3 regions of the Paraclostridium sp. AKS73 genome follow, and region 2 is predicted to be linked to each of the others. Evidence: riboswitches for the same ligand, from Rfam matches in the RefSeq annotation. Region 2 holds a riboswitch; each other region holds the start of a gene.
The links. A riboswitch is a leader RNA that binds a small molecule or an ion and turns the genes downstream of it on or off. The one in region 2 is predicted to bind thiamine pyrophosphate.
Positions count from the first base shown of each region.

Region 1: it holds a riboswitch for thiamine pyrophosphate, as region 2 does, so the genes downstream of both, thiS (sulfur carrier protein ThiS) here and thiC (phosphomethylpyrimidine synthase ThiC) in region 2, are expected to answer to the same signal.
Region 3: it holds a riboswitch for thiamine pyrophosphate, as region 2 does, so the genes downstream of both, thiD (bifunctional hydroxymethylpyrimidine kinase/phosphomethylpyrimidine kinase) here and thiC (phosphomethylpyrimidine synthase ThiC) in region 2, are expected to answer to the same signal.

Region 1 is NZ_JAIXHU010000029.1:29,712-34,873, reverse strand. It holds gene LEQ07_RS14420 (phosphatase) at 1-107, shown strand, start outside; gene LEQ07_RS14415 (30S ribosomal protein S1) at 347-1,576, shown strand; TPP riboswitch at 1,716-1,827, shown strand; gene thiS (sulfur carrier protein ThiS) at 1,900-2,094, shown strand; gene thiF (sulfur carrier protein ThiS adenylyltransferase ThiF) at 2,096-2,743, shown strand; gene LEQ07_RS21780 (hypothetical protein) at 2,716-2,898, shown strand; gene LEQ07_RS14400 (thiazole synthase) at 2,911-3,687, shown strand; gene LEQ07_RS21775 (hypothetical protein) at 3,690-3,944, shown strand; gene LEQ07_RS21770 (radical SAM protein) at 3,920-4,270, shown strand; gene LEQ07_RS21765 (hypothetical protein) at 4,333-4,752, shown strand; gene LEQ07_RS14390 (thiamine phosphate synthase) at 4,790-4,999, shown strand; gene LEQ07_RS14385 (thiamine phosphate synthase) at 5,020-5,162, shown strand, end outside.
Region 2 is NZ_JAIXHU010000040.1:3,518-8,679, reverse strand. It holds gene purF (amidophosphoribosyltransferase) at 1-218, opposite strand, end outside; gene thiC (phosphomethylpyrimidine synthase ThiC) at 235-1,548, opposite strand; TPP riboswitch at 1,667-1,771, opposite strand; gene LEQ07_RS16450 (protein adenylyltransferase SelO) at 2,001-3,452, shown strand; gene LEQ07_RS23215 (hypothetical protein) at 3,571-4,377, shown strand; gene LEQ07_RS23210 (sigma 54-interacting transcriptional regulator) at 4,593-5,162, shown strand, end outside.
Region 3 is NZ_JAIXHU010000005.1:46,296-51,457, forward strand. It holds gene LEQ07_RS04635 (SH3 domain-containing protein) at 1-205, shown strand, start outside; gene LEQ07_RS04640 (dicarboxylate/amino acid:cation symporter) at 526-1,782, shown strand; TPP riboswitch at 1,837-1,939, shown strand; gene thiD (bifunctional hydroxymethylpyrimidine kinase/phosphomethylpyrimidine kinase) at 2,030-2,833, shown strand; gene thiM (hydroxyethylthiazole kinase) at 2,865-3,650, shown strand; gene tenA (thiaminase II) at 3,650-4,327, shown strand; gene thiT (energy-coupled thiamine transporter ThiT) at 4,315-4,725, shown strand; gene LEQ07_RS20785 (energy-coupled thiamine transporter ThiT) at 4,731-4,916, shown strand; gene thiE (thiamine phosphate synthase) at 4,929-5,162, shown strand, end outside.

The DNA.
Region 1 (5,162 bases), on a different contig from region 2:
AGATAAACAACTCTTCATTAAGAACTAATAGCTTTAGAGTTGGAGCAATAGAAAATGCTAAAGTTTTATTAAATCTTTGCAAAAACATGATGTTAAGGTTATTTTAGGTAGTGACGCACATATATACTATCAGGTTGGTAATTTTGAAAATTGTACAAAAATACTAGAAGAAGTAAATTTCCCAGGAAATTTAGTGGTGAATTTTAACGAAGAATATATAAAAGAATATTTTTTTTGGAAAGTAAAAACAATTAATAATATCAAATAATATATCGTTAGTGATATAATAGTATATGATTAAATACAAAAATTATATAAACGTTTACATAGGAAGGGATGAAGTTTAATGGAGAACAATCAAACTATGCAAGAACTTTTAGAGCAACAAGAAAAAGAAATGAGTAGTATAAAAATAGGTCAGACAGTAAGCGGAAAAATAACTAAAGTATTATATGATGAATTACATTTAGAATTAAATTATGGATTTGAAGGAATTATATCTATATCTGAACTTATATTAGCTAAAGATGAAACAATAGAAGATAAGTATAGTGTTGGACAAGAAATAAGTGGAGAAATAACTAAGATAAATCGTAAAGATGGAACAATGTATTTATCAGCTAAAAAGGCTGTTATTGAATCTACTAGAAAAGAGCTAAAAGAAGCTTTAGATAATCATACTATATTAACTGTTCATGTAGAAAGAAGCATTGAAAAAGGACTATTTGCAAGTTATAAAACAGAAACTGTATTTATACCGTTATCTCAAATAGATGTTACATTTGTAAACAATACAGCTGCATATGTAGGACGTGATTTAGAAGTTTACATGATAGAAATGGATTTAAGAAGAAATAGAATAGTTGCATCTCATAGAGAAGTTGCTCATGAAAGAGTAGAAGCTGAAAAAGCAGCTAAAAGAGCACAAATGAAAGCTGATAGAGAAGCTGAAAGAGCTAGAGTTAAACAAGCTAAAGAAGATTTATTTAACTCTCTTGAAGTAGGACAAAAAAGAGCTGGTAAAGTAAGTAAAATAATGAATTATGGAGCATTCATAGATTTAGGTGGAGTAGAAGGATTAGCACATATAAATGAATTAGCTTGGCATAGAGTAGAATCAGTTGAAGATGTAGTAAAAGAAGGTCAAGAAGTAGATGTATATGTTATAAAAATAGATAAAGAAAATAAAAAAGTAGGACTAGCTATAAAAGACATAAACAATGATCCATGGAATTCTGTAAGAGAAGAAATGCAAGTTGGAGATATTGTTAATGTTAAAGTTTTAAAACTAATAGAAAGAGGAGCTTTTGTAGAAGTTAAACTTGGTGTAGAAGCATTCTTACCAATATCTCAATTAAGCGAAGAGAGAGTTATGAAAGTATCTAATGTTGTTAATGTTGGAGATACAATAGATGTTATGATAATAGATATAAAAAATAAAGATAAGAGAATGGTTGTATCATTAAAAGAAGCTACAAAAGAACCTGAAGAAGATTACTCTGAATTTTTAGAAGTAGAAGAGTCATTAGGATCATTAGGAGATTTATTTAAAGATAAATTCAAAGATTTAAAATAAAATAGACGATAAAAATAGTATCTAGTATTAATTAGATACTATTTTTTACGCATAAAATAAAAGTACACATAAAAATACATACATTAACTTTCTATTGAATATAAAAAAATACTATGATATACTCAACTTGTAAAAATGAATAAAAGGCTAGGGGAGCTATGATTGGATAGTTGAGAAGTAAAGCCGTAACTTTCAGACCCTAAAAACCTGATCAAGGTAATTCTTGCGTAGGGAAGCTTAATATAGTTAATAAGCATTATTTTTGATGTATATGAAAGCGTTCTCTAAAAAGAGGGCGCTTTTTTATATTTAAGGAGGAATATATGAAGGTAAATGGGAAAGAGATTTATTTAAAACCTAATACTACAATTTTAAACTTATTAGAAGAACTAAAACTTAAAGTTGATAATGTTGTTGTAGAAGTTAATCTAGATATCATTGAAAATCATCAATATAGCTCATATATATTAAAGTCAGATGATATTGTAGAAGTTATAAGATTTGTAGGAGGGGGGTAAAGTGAAACTGTTTATAAATGAAACTTTAGAAACTTTAAATGAGAATGAAGTAAGTATTAATTTGATAAAAGACAGATTTAAAAAGAATGCAGATGTAGTTATATTAAATGGATATCCTATTTTAGAAAATAAACTTTTAAAAGATGGAGATAGAGTTACCTTAATAAAAAAAGGAGAAACTCCTACATTTGAGGAGCTAGAAAGTTTAATGGTATCAAGGCATACTCCAAATATCCATGCTAGTTTGAAAAAAGGTAAAGTCGTTGTTTTAGGACTTGGAGGTCTTGGTTCTAATATCGCTATATCACTTGCAAGAATAGGAGTAGGACATCTAATATTAGCAGACTTTGATGTAGTTGAACCATCTAACTTAAATAGGCAACAATACTTTATAAGTGATATAGGTAAGTACAAAACCGATGCAATTAAAAATCATATAAAAAATATAAATCCATTTATAAAAATAGATACTGTAAATAAAATTATAGATTCATCAAATATAAATGAATTTGAGGATGTAGATATTATAATGGAGGCATTTGATAGTCCTAAATACAAAGCTGAAATTGCAAGTTTTGTATTAAAGAATATGAAAATAAATACCTTATTTCATCATCTGGAATGGCAGGTTTTTATGATTCTAACATAATAAAAACAAGAAAGATAAAAGATAAATTTTTTATATGTGGAGATGAAGTAAGTGAAGCAAAAGAAGGGGATGGACTTATGGCACCTAGAGTATCTATTTGTGCAAACCATATGGCCAATATAGCTACAAAGATATTGATAGAATATATAAAATAGAGGGGGATAAAAATGGATAAATTAGTATTAGGGGGACATGAATTTAACAGCAGACTATTAATAGGAACGGGTAAATATGGCTCAAATGAGATTTTGCCAAAAGTTATAGAATCAAGTGAAAGTGAGATTATAACTGTAGCATTAAGAAGAGTTGATTTAGATAATAAAGATGAAAATATTATAAGTCATATTCCAAAAAAAATTACTATACTACCAAATACTTCAGGTGCAACAAATCATGTTGAAGCAGTTAGAATTGCTAGGATAGCTAGGAAAATGGGATGTGGAAATTTCATAAAAATAGAAGTGATAAGTGATTCTAAGTATTTATTACCAGACAACAAAGAAACTATAAAAGCTACTAAAATTTTGGCAGATGAAGGATTTATAGTATTACCGTATATGACACCAGATTTATATGCAGGAAAAAAACTTGTAGAAGCTGGAGCAGCAGCAGTTATGCCATTAGGAGCACCAATTGGATCTAATAGGGGACTTAAGATGAAAGAAATGATAAAAATTATGATTGATGAAATAGATATACCTATAATCGTTGATGCAGGAATAGGGAAGCCTTCTCAAGCCATGGAAGCTATGGAAATGGGAGCAGCTGCAGTATTAGTAAATACTGCAATATCTAGTGCTCAAGATTCAGTAAAAATGGCAAATGCATTTAAACTAGCTGTCGAAGGTGGAAGAGAAGCATATCTAGCTAAGGTGGGGAGAGTTACAAATTATGCAAATGCATCATCACCTTTAACAGGATTTTTAAGCGAGGTAGGTGTTTAGGATTGAGTTTTTACAAAGTTGTAGATTCATATAAAGATTTTAATATAAATTCTTATTTGGAAAATGTAAGTGATGAAGATGTTTTAAGAAGTATACAAAAGGACAGTTTAGATGAATATGACTTATTAAATTTACTATCAAAAACAGCAACTAAGTATCTTGAACTAATGGCCCAAAAGGCAAATGAAATAACAAATAGATACTTTGGAAAACTATACTTTTATATACACCTATGTACATTTCAAATTTTTGTGTAAATAAATGCGTATACTGTGGTTACAATATAGAGTCTGATATAAAGAGAAAAAAACTAAATGTAGATGAGATATATAATGAAGGATTAGCTATATCTAAAGATGGATTTAAACATTTACTAATTTTAACAGGTGAAAGTAAAATTCATTCAGATGTAAAATATATAGGACATGCTGTTTCTGTTTTAAGTGATATATTTCCTTCTATAACAATAGAGGTTTATCCAATGGATGAGGACGAATATAGATACCTATATGAAAAGGAGTTGAAGGTATCACTGTATATCAAGAAACATACAATGAAAAAATATATAAAAATGTTCACTTAAAAGGACCTAAATCTAATTATAAATATAGATTAGATGCTCCAGAGAGAGCTGCAAAATCTGGGATGAGGAGTATATCTATAGGAGCTTTATTAGGACTTAATGATTTTAGAGAAGAAACTTTTTTTACTTTAATGCATGGAAAATACATAAGAAATAAATATCCTCAAGTTGATGTGTCATACTCAATACCTAGAATAAGACCTTTTAAAGGGTGTTATGAAAATCTTATAGAAGTTAGTGATAAGGATTTAGTACAAGTTATGATGGTTATGAGATTGTTTGATAATCAAGGGGGAATAAATTTATCTACTAGAGAAAGTTTAAGTTTAAGAAAAAATTTAATTCCTCTTGGAGTTACAAAACTAAGTGCGGGAGTATCTACTAATGTTGGCGGACATTCATCAGATGGAGAGGGAACAGAACAATTTGAAATAAGTGATGAAAGTAGTGTATTACAAATAAAAAAATGCTTAATGATATAGGGTACCAACAAATATTTAAAGACTGGGAAAGATTTCAATGTACCTTATAACTAACAGACATTTATGTAATGAGAAAAGATATTTAGAAGTATTAGAGGAATCATCTTTTAATGGTATTGAAAATATTATATTAAGAGAAAAAGATTTAAAGAATGATGAGTTAAAAAAACTGTATTTTAAAACTAGAGAACGTGTAAATAAAGAAACTAAAATTATAATAATGGTAATTATGAAATTTTTAATTTAGTAGATGCTGATGGCATACACATGCCGTTTGATATGTTTAATAAATTAAAATATAACCTTGAATATAAAGAAAAGATTATAGGCGTATCTACACATAGTATAGAAGAAATTATTGAGGTGAAAAAATATTCAGTTTCGTATTTAATATTTTCACATATATATGA
Region 2 (5,162 bases):
CCATTTAAGTTTGGAGGTATGTGACGAGAAAAAACTTCATTAACCAATCCAACCCCTTTATAACCTTTGATTGACTCTTTATCCGAAAAAGCTACCCCACAACTATCTTGTCCTCGATGCTGAAGTGTGATAAGTGATGAGTATAAAGAAGAATGTAAATTAATTTTATTAGTAGAAAAAATACCAACAACTCCGCATTCTTCTTTATATTTATCCATACAGTCAGTCTGCATTTTAGTTATCAGCTCTTAATATGTTAATGTCTTTTCCTTGCATTATCTTATTCATATTTCGCATGGAACACATTTTTCCGCACATTGTGCAGCTATCGCTATGTTCAGGAGTAGATTCTTTTCTATATCTTTTAGCTTTTTCAGGATCTATACAAAGGTCAAACATTTTATCCCAATCGAGTTCTTGTCTAGCTTTACTCATATTATTATCCCAATTTATAGCACCAGGTATTTTCTTGGCTATGTCACCAGAATGAGCAGCTATTTTAGTTGCTATTATACCTTCTTTAACATCATCTAAATTAGGTAGTCTTAGATGTTCTGCTGGAGTAACGTAGCACAAAAAATCGGCACCAAAACTCGAAGCTAAAGCTCCGCCAATAGCACTTGTTATATGATCATATCCTGGAGCAATATCTGTGACTATAGGACCTAATACATAAAATGGAGCGCCGTGACACAATTTTTTTTCAAGAATCATATTTGCTTGAATTTCATCTAAAGACATATGTCCTGGACCTTCTATAATAACTTGAACATTTTGCTCCCAAGCTCTTAATGTTAACTCCCCTAAGATCATTAATTCTTTTATTTGACATGCATCAGATGCATCTTGTATAGATCCAGGTCTACATGCATCTCCAAGACTTAAAGTTAAATCATACTCTTTACATATTTCTAGTAGATCATCAAAATATTCAAAGAAAGGGTTTTCTTTATTGTTTAATTCCATCCATGCATACATTAAAGAGCCACCCCTTGAAACTATATTTGTAAGCCTTTTATTTCTTTTAAAAACAGAGGCAGTTTCTTTGTTTATACCAGCGTGTATAGTTACAAAGTCAACACCGTCTTTTGCATGTTTCTTAACAACATCTAAAAATTCTTTAGCTGTAATATCCTTTAACTCTTTATCATAAAAACCAACAGCGTCATAAATTGGAACAGTTCCAATCATAGCACTAGAATTAGATATAAGTTTTTTTCTGAATTCTTCAGTTTTTCCAAAAGAGCTTAAATCCATTATAGCTTCAGAATTCATATCTAAAGCTAATTGAACTTTTTTCATTTCTTCATCGATATCATAGCAATCCTTAGATATACCCAAGTTTACATTGATTTTTGTTCTTAAGTTTTTTCCAACGCCTTCTGGGTTTAAAGATGTATGATTTTTATTAGCTGGAATTACTATTTGTCCATTCGCAATTAAGTTTTTTAAAATTTCTATATCCATACTTTCTTTTTTAGCTACTATTTCCATTTCCTTTGTAGTAATTCCTTTTTTAGCAGCATCCATTTGAGTTGTGTAATTCATTTTTAAATCCCCTTTACTTTATATTGTATTTAAAAAATAAAAAAGAAGCTTTACCATAAGATAAAGCTTCTTTACCAAATATTATAAAATAGACTAAAAAATATAGTCATCATCATAATCTAAAAGAAAATAACTTTCCTACGGTAGTTCTAACTACTTCAGGTTCAAAGGGTTAATGGTACAATCCATCTCTCAGCCGAAAGTGGCACCCCTAGTTAAATATATTTAATTTTAAATAATAATAAATTTGTAACTTCAAAATCATTATAGTCTTAAAAATTTACTATGTAAAGGTTTTTTTGGAGCTTTTAATTTATAAACCATAAATTAGATATTTTTAGTTTATTTAGAAAATTTAAAATATCTAATTTAAAACTGTAAATAAGGGTATCTTATATTTATAAAACTAATTATTTATAATAAGGAGAAAAAATGGAAAATAATAAAAAAATATAGAGACAGGATGGAATTTAAATAATAGTTACATGAATTTACCAGACTTTTTTTATAGTAAAATAAATTTAAATCCAGTTCCTTCACCTAGCTTAGTTATTTTAAATGATTCTTTAGCTAAATTTTTAGGATTAAATATAGATAACCTTAAAAGTAAGGATGGAATAGAATTACTTTCAGGAAACAAAAAGATAGATGAGGGTGCTTTTATAGCTCAAGCATATGCAGGTCACCAATTTGGGCATTTTACAATGCTAGGAGATGGGAGAGCATTGTTAATAGGAGAGCAAATAAATCCATATGGAGATAGATTTGATATTCAGCTTAAAGGATCTGGTAAAACACCTTACTCTAGAGGAGGAGATGGGAGAGCTGTTCTTGGGCCTATGCTTCGTGAATATATAATAAGTGAAGCTATGTATGGTCTTGGAGTGCCAACCACTCGAAGTCTAGCAGTAATAAAAACTGGAGAATCTGTGATTCGTGAAAATATAAAAAAAGGAGCAATTTTAACACGCGTAGCTTCTAGTCATATTAGATTTGGAACATTTGAATATGCTCTAAATTATGGAGGTATTAAGTCAGTTAAAGAGTTAGCTGATTATACAATCAATAGACATTACTCATATATAAAAGATGATAAAGATAAATACATTAACTTACTTAAAGAAGTTATAAATGCTCATGCTAAACTTGTTGCTAAGTGGCAAAGTATTGGATTTATCCATGGGGTTATGAATACCGACAATATGACTATAAGTGGAGAGAGTATTGACTATGGACCTTGTGCATTTATGGATAATTATAAACCAGACACTGTTTTTAGTTCTATCGATAGATATGGAAGATATTCATATGGAAATCAACCCAATATGGCTGAATGGAATTTATGTAGACTAGCTGAAGCATTATTGCCTTTAATAAGTGATGATAAAAATGAAGCTATAAAGATTGCTCAAGATGCTATTTCTGAGTTCTCAGAAATTTATTATTTAAATTGGATTAAAAATATGAGATTCAAATTAGGATTATTCGATGAAGAATTACAAGATAAAGCATTGATAGAAGATTTACTTAGTATGATGGAAAAATATAGTGAAGATTTTACTAGCACTTTTATATCATTAACATTTAATAAAACTAATAAAAAAGGAATGTTTAATAGTGAAGAATTTAAATCTTGGTACAGCTTGTGGAAAGAAAGATTAAAAAGACAAGGAAATTCTCAAGATGAAGTTTTTAAGTTAATGAAAAAATCAAATCCAGCATTAATACCAAGAAATCATAGAGTAGAAGAAGCTTTAGAAGCTGCTGATAAAGGAGATTTTACTTTCTTTAAAAAACTTTTAAGTGCACTTGAAAACCCATATGAACATTCTAAAGATCAAGAGGAATATGCAAAATTACCTAAGCCTTCAAGTTGTGCTTATAGAACTTATTGTGGGACGTAATAAAATATAAAAAACAAATAAAAACCATATTGATATAAATAATCAATATGGTTTTTATTTGTTTTTATAATATAATAAGGATAACAATACTACGTAAAAGTTAAAAGGAGTTTACTTAATGAAAACTATAGCTGTAGTGACAGATGGTATGTCAAAATTAGAATTATTTTTAAATAAAAATATAGAGTTGATTTTTAAAGATAAAGTGAAAATTAAAAACTATTACCTTAACAAATTATCAAATAAGGAAATAATTAAAGGTGATGTAGTTCTTGCAATGATAGATGATAGAGCTTTAAGGATAAAAGAATATGTTAAAGACACTAAAAAAATAATAAAAATAAATAGAAGTATAAAACAAAAAGATGTTTATAAATTATTTTCTTTACCAGAAGGAATTGATGTATTAGTTGTAAATGATAATGAATCTACTGTACTTGAAACAATATCTACTTTATACAATGTAGGTATAAATCATTTGAATTTCATACCTTATGACTCAAATAAAGAATACAAAGATATAAAGGTTGCAGTTACTCCAGGAGAAGTTAACTTAGTTCCTAGTTATATTGATGAAGTGATTGATATTGGGCATAGACACATAGATAGTTCTACATTTTTACAAATAATAGCTAAATTAAATATAGATGATAAAGATGTTACAGAAAGACTAATGAAATATTCAGATGAGGTAATTAGTTTATATTCTGGAGTAAACACTAAATATAAAGAACTTACTATAAAAAATGAAGAGTTGAGTTCAATAATAAATTTATCTAGTAATGGAATGGCTGTCATATCAAATAAAGAAGAGATACTAATTTGTAATCAAAGTTTAAAAAATATATTAGATATTGAGGATTCACTAGTAGGTAAGAAAATAAGTGAAATAAAAAGCAAAGATATTAAATTTATTTTGATTTAGATAAAGTTAAAGATGAAGTTATAAAGTACAAAAACAAATATTTAAATATAAACAAATATGATATAGAAAGTTTTGGCAAAGTTACAGGATCGTATTACTGTATTCAAGAAATAACTTATATAAAAAAGTTAGAACAAAACTTAAGCAAAAAACTAAGGGATAAGGGACAAGTTGCTAGATATAATTTTAATGACATAAAAACTGAATCAATAAAGATGAAAAAATCAAAGGATTTGGGTAAAAAAATATCAAAATCAGATTATACAGTTTTAATTACAGGAGAAAGTGGAACTGGAAAGGAATTAATGGCTCAGTCTATACATAATGAATCATTAAGATCTAAACAGCCATTTATAGCTATAAACTGTGCAGCTATGCCAGAAAATTTATTAGAAAGTGAATTGTTTGGATATGAAGAAGGGGCATTTACAGGGGCTTTAAAAGGTGGGAAAAAAGGTTTATTTGAACAAGCTCATAACGGAACTATATTCTTAGATGAAATAGGAGATATGCCAATATATTTGCAAACCAAACTACTTAGAGTTCTTCAAGAAAACCAAGTTATGAGAGTTGGAGGAGAAAGTGTAATTGATATTGATGTTAGAGTTATAGCTGCAACTAATAAAAATTTATTAGAAATGATAAGACAAGAAAAATTTAGAGCAGATCTATATTATAGGATAAATGTATTACCTATAAATATTCCATCTTTAAGAGAACGAAAAGAAGATATATCTATGATGCTAAACTATTTTATGAAAAAGAAAAGGAATATAAGTGATGAA
Region 3 (5,162 bases), on a different contig from region 2:
AACTCCTAAATGGGGAACTATAGCAGTTGATCCAACTGTAATACCATATGGAACAAAAGTATATATACCTAAGTTTGACATGGTATTTACTGCAGAAGACTGTGGAAGTGCTATAAAAGGTAAAAGAATAGATATATTTATGAATAGTGAAGCAGAATGTGTTAAGTTTGGAAGACAAAATATGGAAATAAAAATATTAAAATAGTTAACATAAAAAAGACGGTACGTTAAGTAAAGTTACTTACGTACCGTCTTTTTTTATTAAAAATATAAATAATATCGTATATATATGAATAAAAAATAAGTTAAAATATGTAATAGTTTGAAAAATAAGTTTTTTGTGCTGATTTTAGAATATATATAAAGTTATATCCAAGATAAACAAAACATAATAAAGTTTAAATTACATGAACTTAATTATATTAAGTTAAAATGTGTTTTAATACATTTAAACTTTAAAAAATTACAAAAAATTCGTTTTTTAGTGTATAATATTAATATGATAAAGAGATGGAGGAAACATATATGAGGAAACTTGGATTAACGAGCAAAATATTAATTGGATTATTTTTAGGAATACTGTTTGGGGTAATACTTAGCAAAATGCCAGGCAGCTATATTAAAGATACAGTTTTATTAGGTGGAATTATAAATGTAATAGGAAATGGATTCACAAAAGCTATAAAGATGATGGTAGTGCCACTAGTATTTGTTTCATTAGTATGCGGGGTATCTGCTATGGAAGATATAAAGAAATTAGGTAGAATAGGATTTAAAACTATGGGATTCTATTTAATGACAACAGCTACAGCTATTTGTATATCATTAGCTTTAGGGGTTTTATTAAAGCCAGGTGCAGGACTTGATTTAGGTACTGTAGCTAGTCAATCTACTACGATAGCAAAAAATCAATCACTATCAGAAATAATATTAAATATGATACCATCAAATCCTATAGAGTCATTTGCAAAAGGTGAAATGTTACAAATAATATTCTTTGCAATGCTTACTGGAGTATCAATAAGTTTAGTTGGAGAAAAGGCAAAACCTTTAAAAAAATTATTTGAGTGCGCAAATGAAGTTTGTATGAAAATGGTTAGTGTAATAATGATGTTTGCACCTTTTGGAGTATTTGCACTTATTACAAATACCTTCTCTACAGTAGGAGCAGATGCAATAGGGTCATTAGTTAAATATATATTAGTTGTATTATTAGGGCTGTTATTACACGTAGTAGTTGTCTATGGAGGAGCTTTAAAAGTATTTACAAAAGTTAGTTTTACTGGATTTGTACGTAAATTTACAAAAGTAGCTGCAGTTACTTTTTCAACTGCATCAAGTAATGCTTCTGTTCCAGTAAGCTTAGAACTTATGGAAGAAATGGGAGTTAGTAAAAGTATACGTTCATTTACAATACCTATGGGAGCTACTATAAATATGGACGGAACAGCTATAATGCAAGGTGTAGCGGCTTTATTTATAGCACAAGTTTATGGAATTGATCTAGGTATAAATGATATTTTAACAATAGTTTTAACAGCGACATTAGCATCAGTTGGAACAGCAGGAGTTCCAGGTGTTGGTATGATAATGCTATCAATGGTACTTCAATCAGTAGGACTTCCACTTGAAGGTATTGGTCTTATAATGGGAGTAGAAAGAATTATAGATATGTTTAGAACTACAGTAAATGTTATGGGAGACAACACTTGTACACTTGTAGTTGCAAGTAGTGAAAAAGAGTTAGAAGTAACTAATATAGATGCTGCAGAAATAGCTTAATAAATTTTTATTGACATATAAATTTAGTGAGCTATAATTAAACTGTAATCTAAAATGAATAGCTAGGGGTGCCCCAACGGCTGAGAGATGAATTTATTCATTAACCCTCAAACCTGATCTGGATAATACCAGCGTAGGAAAGCTTTACTAAATATACAAATGAAATTTATTTGCATAGTAAATTAAAAGCTATATTCCTACAGGAATATAGCTTTTTTTAATACAAAAACCAAGGGGGAAACATCTAATGGAAAAGTATAAAGTGCCAACACTTACAATAGCAGGTTCAGATTCATCAGGAGGTGCAGGTATACAAGCAGACCTAAAGACATTTAGTGCTATAGGAACTTATGGAATGAGTGTAATAACAGCTATAACTGCTCAAAACACTCATGGAGTATTTTTAGTAGAAGATTTAAGTAAAGAAATAATACAAAAACAAATAGAGGTAGTATTTGATGATATACCACCTAAAGCAGTAAAAATAGGAATGGTATCTAGCCCAGAAATAATAAAGGCGATTGTTGAATCTTTAGATAAGTATAATCCAAAGTACTTAGTAGTAGATCCAGTAATGATATCTAAAAGTGGATATTCACTTTTAAAACCTGAGGCTAAAGATAATTTAATAAAATATCTTATACCTAAAGCATACATAATAACACCAAATACATTAGAGGCTGAGGAAATAACAGGGATTAAAATTGATAATGTAGATGACATGAAATTAGTTGGGAAAAAAATATTAGAACTAGGACCTAAGTATGTGTTAATGAAAGGTGGACACTTAGACGGGGATGCAGTAGACGTTTTAATAGGCAAGGATACATTTGAAATTTATAAAAGTGAAAGATTGGATAGAAAAAATACTCATGGAACAGGATGCACTCTATCATCTGCAATAACTGCAAATTTAGCACTAGGATTTGATATAGTACAATCTGTTTCTAATGCAAAAGACTATATAACTAACGCTATAAGACATAGCTTTGATATAGGTGGAGGAGTAGGACCAGTACACCATTTTTATAAATTTGACTCAAATAAATAGATATAAGCATTTAAAAGGGAGAGATGAAATTATGTTTGAATTATTAAATAAAGTTAAAGAAATTAACCCATTAGTACTTCATTACACTAACGAAGTTACAATTAATGATTGTGCAAATATAACTTTAGCTATAGGTGCAAGTCCGCTGATGAGTTATTCTTATGAAGAAGCAGAAGAAATAATACCTATTGCAAGTTCTGTAGTAATAAATATTGGAACAATGAATTCCTCTCATAGAGAATTATTTATAAAGGCTGGGAAAATAGCAAATAAGCATAAAAAGCCAGTTATATTAGATCCAGTAGGGGTGTTTGCAACACCTTCAAGATCTTTGTTAGTAAAAACTTTATTAAACGAAGTAAAATTTGACGTAATTAAAGGTAATGCAGCTGAAATTAAGTATATAGGTGGATTTAATGTAAAAGGAAAAGGTGTAGATTCATTTGACGATGATGAAAACATAGACGATATTATCAAGAAAGTTGCTAAAAAACTAGAATGTGTGGTAGTAGCTACTGGAAAAGTAGATGTAGTAACTGATGGCGATAAAATTATAAAAATACATAATGGAACTCCTAAACTAAAAGGAATAACAGGTACTGGATGTATGAGTGCTAGTTTAATAGGTAGTTATTTAGGAGCTAGTAATGAAAATTTAAATTCTGCAGCAATGGGTGTTCTTACAATGAGTTTATGTGGAGAATTAGCAGATATAGATAATATAGGAATTGGAAGCTTTAAAGTAAATTTAATGGACAATATATATAAATTAAATGAAGATAAGTTAAAAGAGTCTTCAAGGGTGGAGGTATTTTAATGAAATTTACAGATTGCTTGTTTGAAGAAGTTAAAGATATATGGGAAAGTTATTTAAATCATCCATTTGTAAGAGAAATAGGAGAAGGAACTTTACCAAAAGATAAATTTAAAAGATATCTTATACAAGATTACTTATATTTAAAAGAATTTGCTAAAGTTTTTGCAATGGGAGTAATAAAAGCAGATACAGTTAAAGAAATGAAGTTTTTCAATAAAGCAGCTAAGGGATCTATGGAAGACGAAACTGCTATACATGTTGAATATATGAAAAAATTAGGAGTACCTCCGATTGAGGCTGAAAAATGTAAATATGAACTAGTTTCAAGTAGCTATACAAGTTACATGCAAGCTGTTTCATTAACAGGAGGAGTTAAAGAAATTGTAATGGCTACATTACCTTGTAACTGGAGTTACAATTATATAGGTCATTATTTATATGAAACTTATAAAGATAATTTAGATAATAATTATTATAAAGAATGGATAGAGATGTATGCAGATCAAGAATTTGATGATGTATTAATAGATTGGTTAGAATACACAAATGAGTTATGTAAAGATTTAACTGAAGATGAGACAAAGAAGCTTAAAGAAATATTTGTTAAATCAAGTTTATATGAATTAGATTTTTGGAATATGGCATATGAAGAGGCGAAGAAAAAATGTCAAGCGTAGTAATTATAATAATAAGTTTAGTAATGTTATTTATGTATGCAAAAGATATAAATAAAAAGAAGTTTTCTACTAAAGAGATAGTAATGATCGCTATGTTTAGTGCTATATCATTTATACTTTATATGATACAATTCATAAGATATCCGCAAGGTGGAGGTATAACGTTATTTTCAATGCTACCTACGATGCTACTAGCTATATTATATGGTAAAGAGGCAGGTCTAACAGGTGGATTGATATTTGGATTACTAAAACTATTAAATGGAGCTTATGTAGTGCATCCAGCACAATTTTTACTAGATTATATATTATCAAATATGGCACTTGGATTAGCTGGAGAATTTGGAAGAGAGAAAAAAAGCGATATGTTCAAGGATGCTTATTTGCAAGTAGTTTAAGTGTATTGATAAGTATAATATCAGGAGTAGTATATTTTGGACAGTATGCTCCAGAGGGAATGAACATAGTACTTTATTCTTGTATATATAATATATCAAGTGCAGGAGTTGAAGGATTACTTTCGAGTCTAATACTAGTTTTATTACCTATAAAAAGATTTCAAAAAGTGTTGAAATTATCAACTAATTAAAGGGAGAACAAAATGGAAGAAAAATTAAAATTATATTTAGTGACTGACTCAGAAATACTAAATGGGAGAGATTTTTATAAATGTGTAGAAGATGCATTAAAAGGTGGGGTAACAACTTTACAATTAAGAGAAAAAAATGCAAATGGAAAAGAGTTTTTAGAAAAAGCATATAAATTAAGAGCTCTTACTAAAAAATATGATGCTTTATTTATAATAAATGACAGAGTAGACATTGCTATGCTTTGT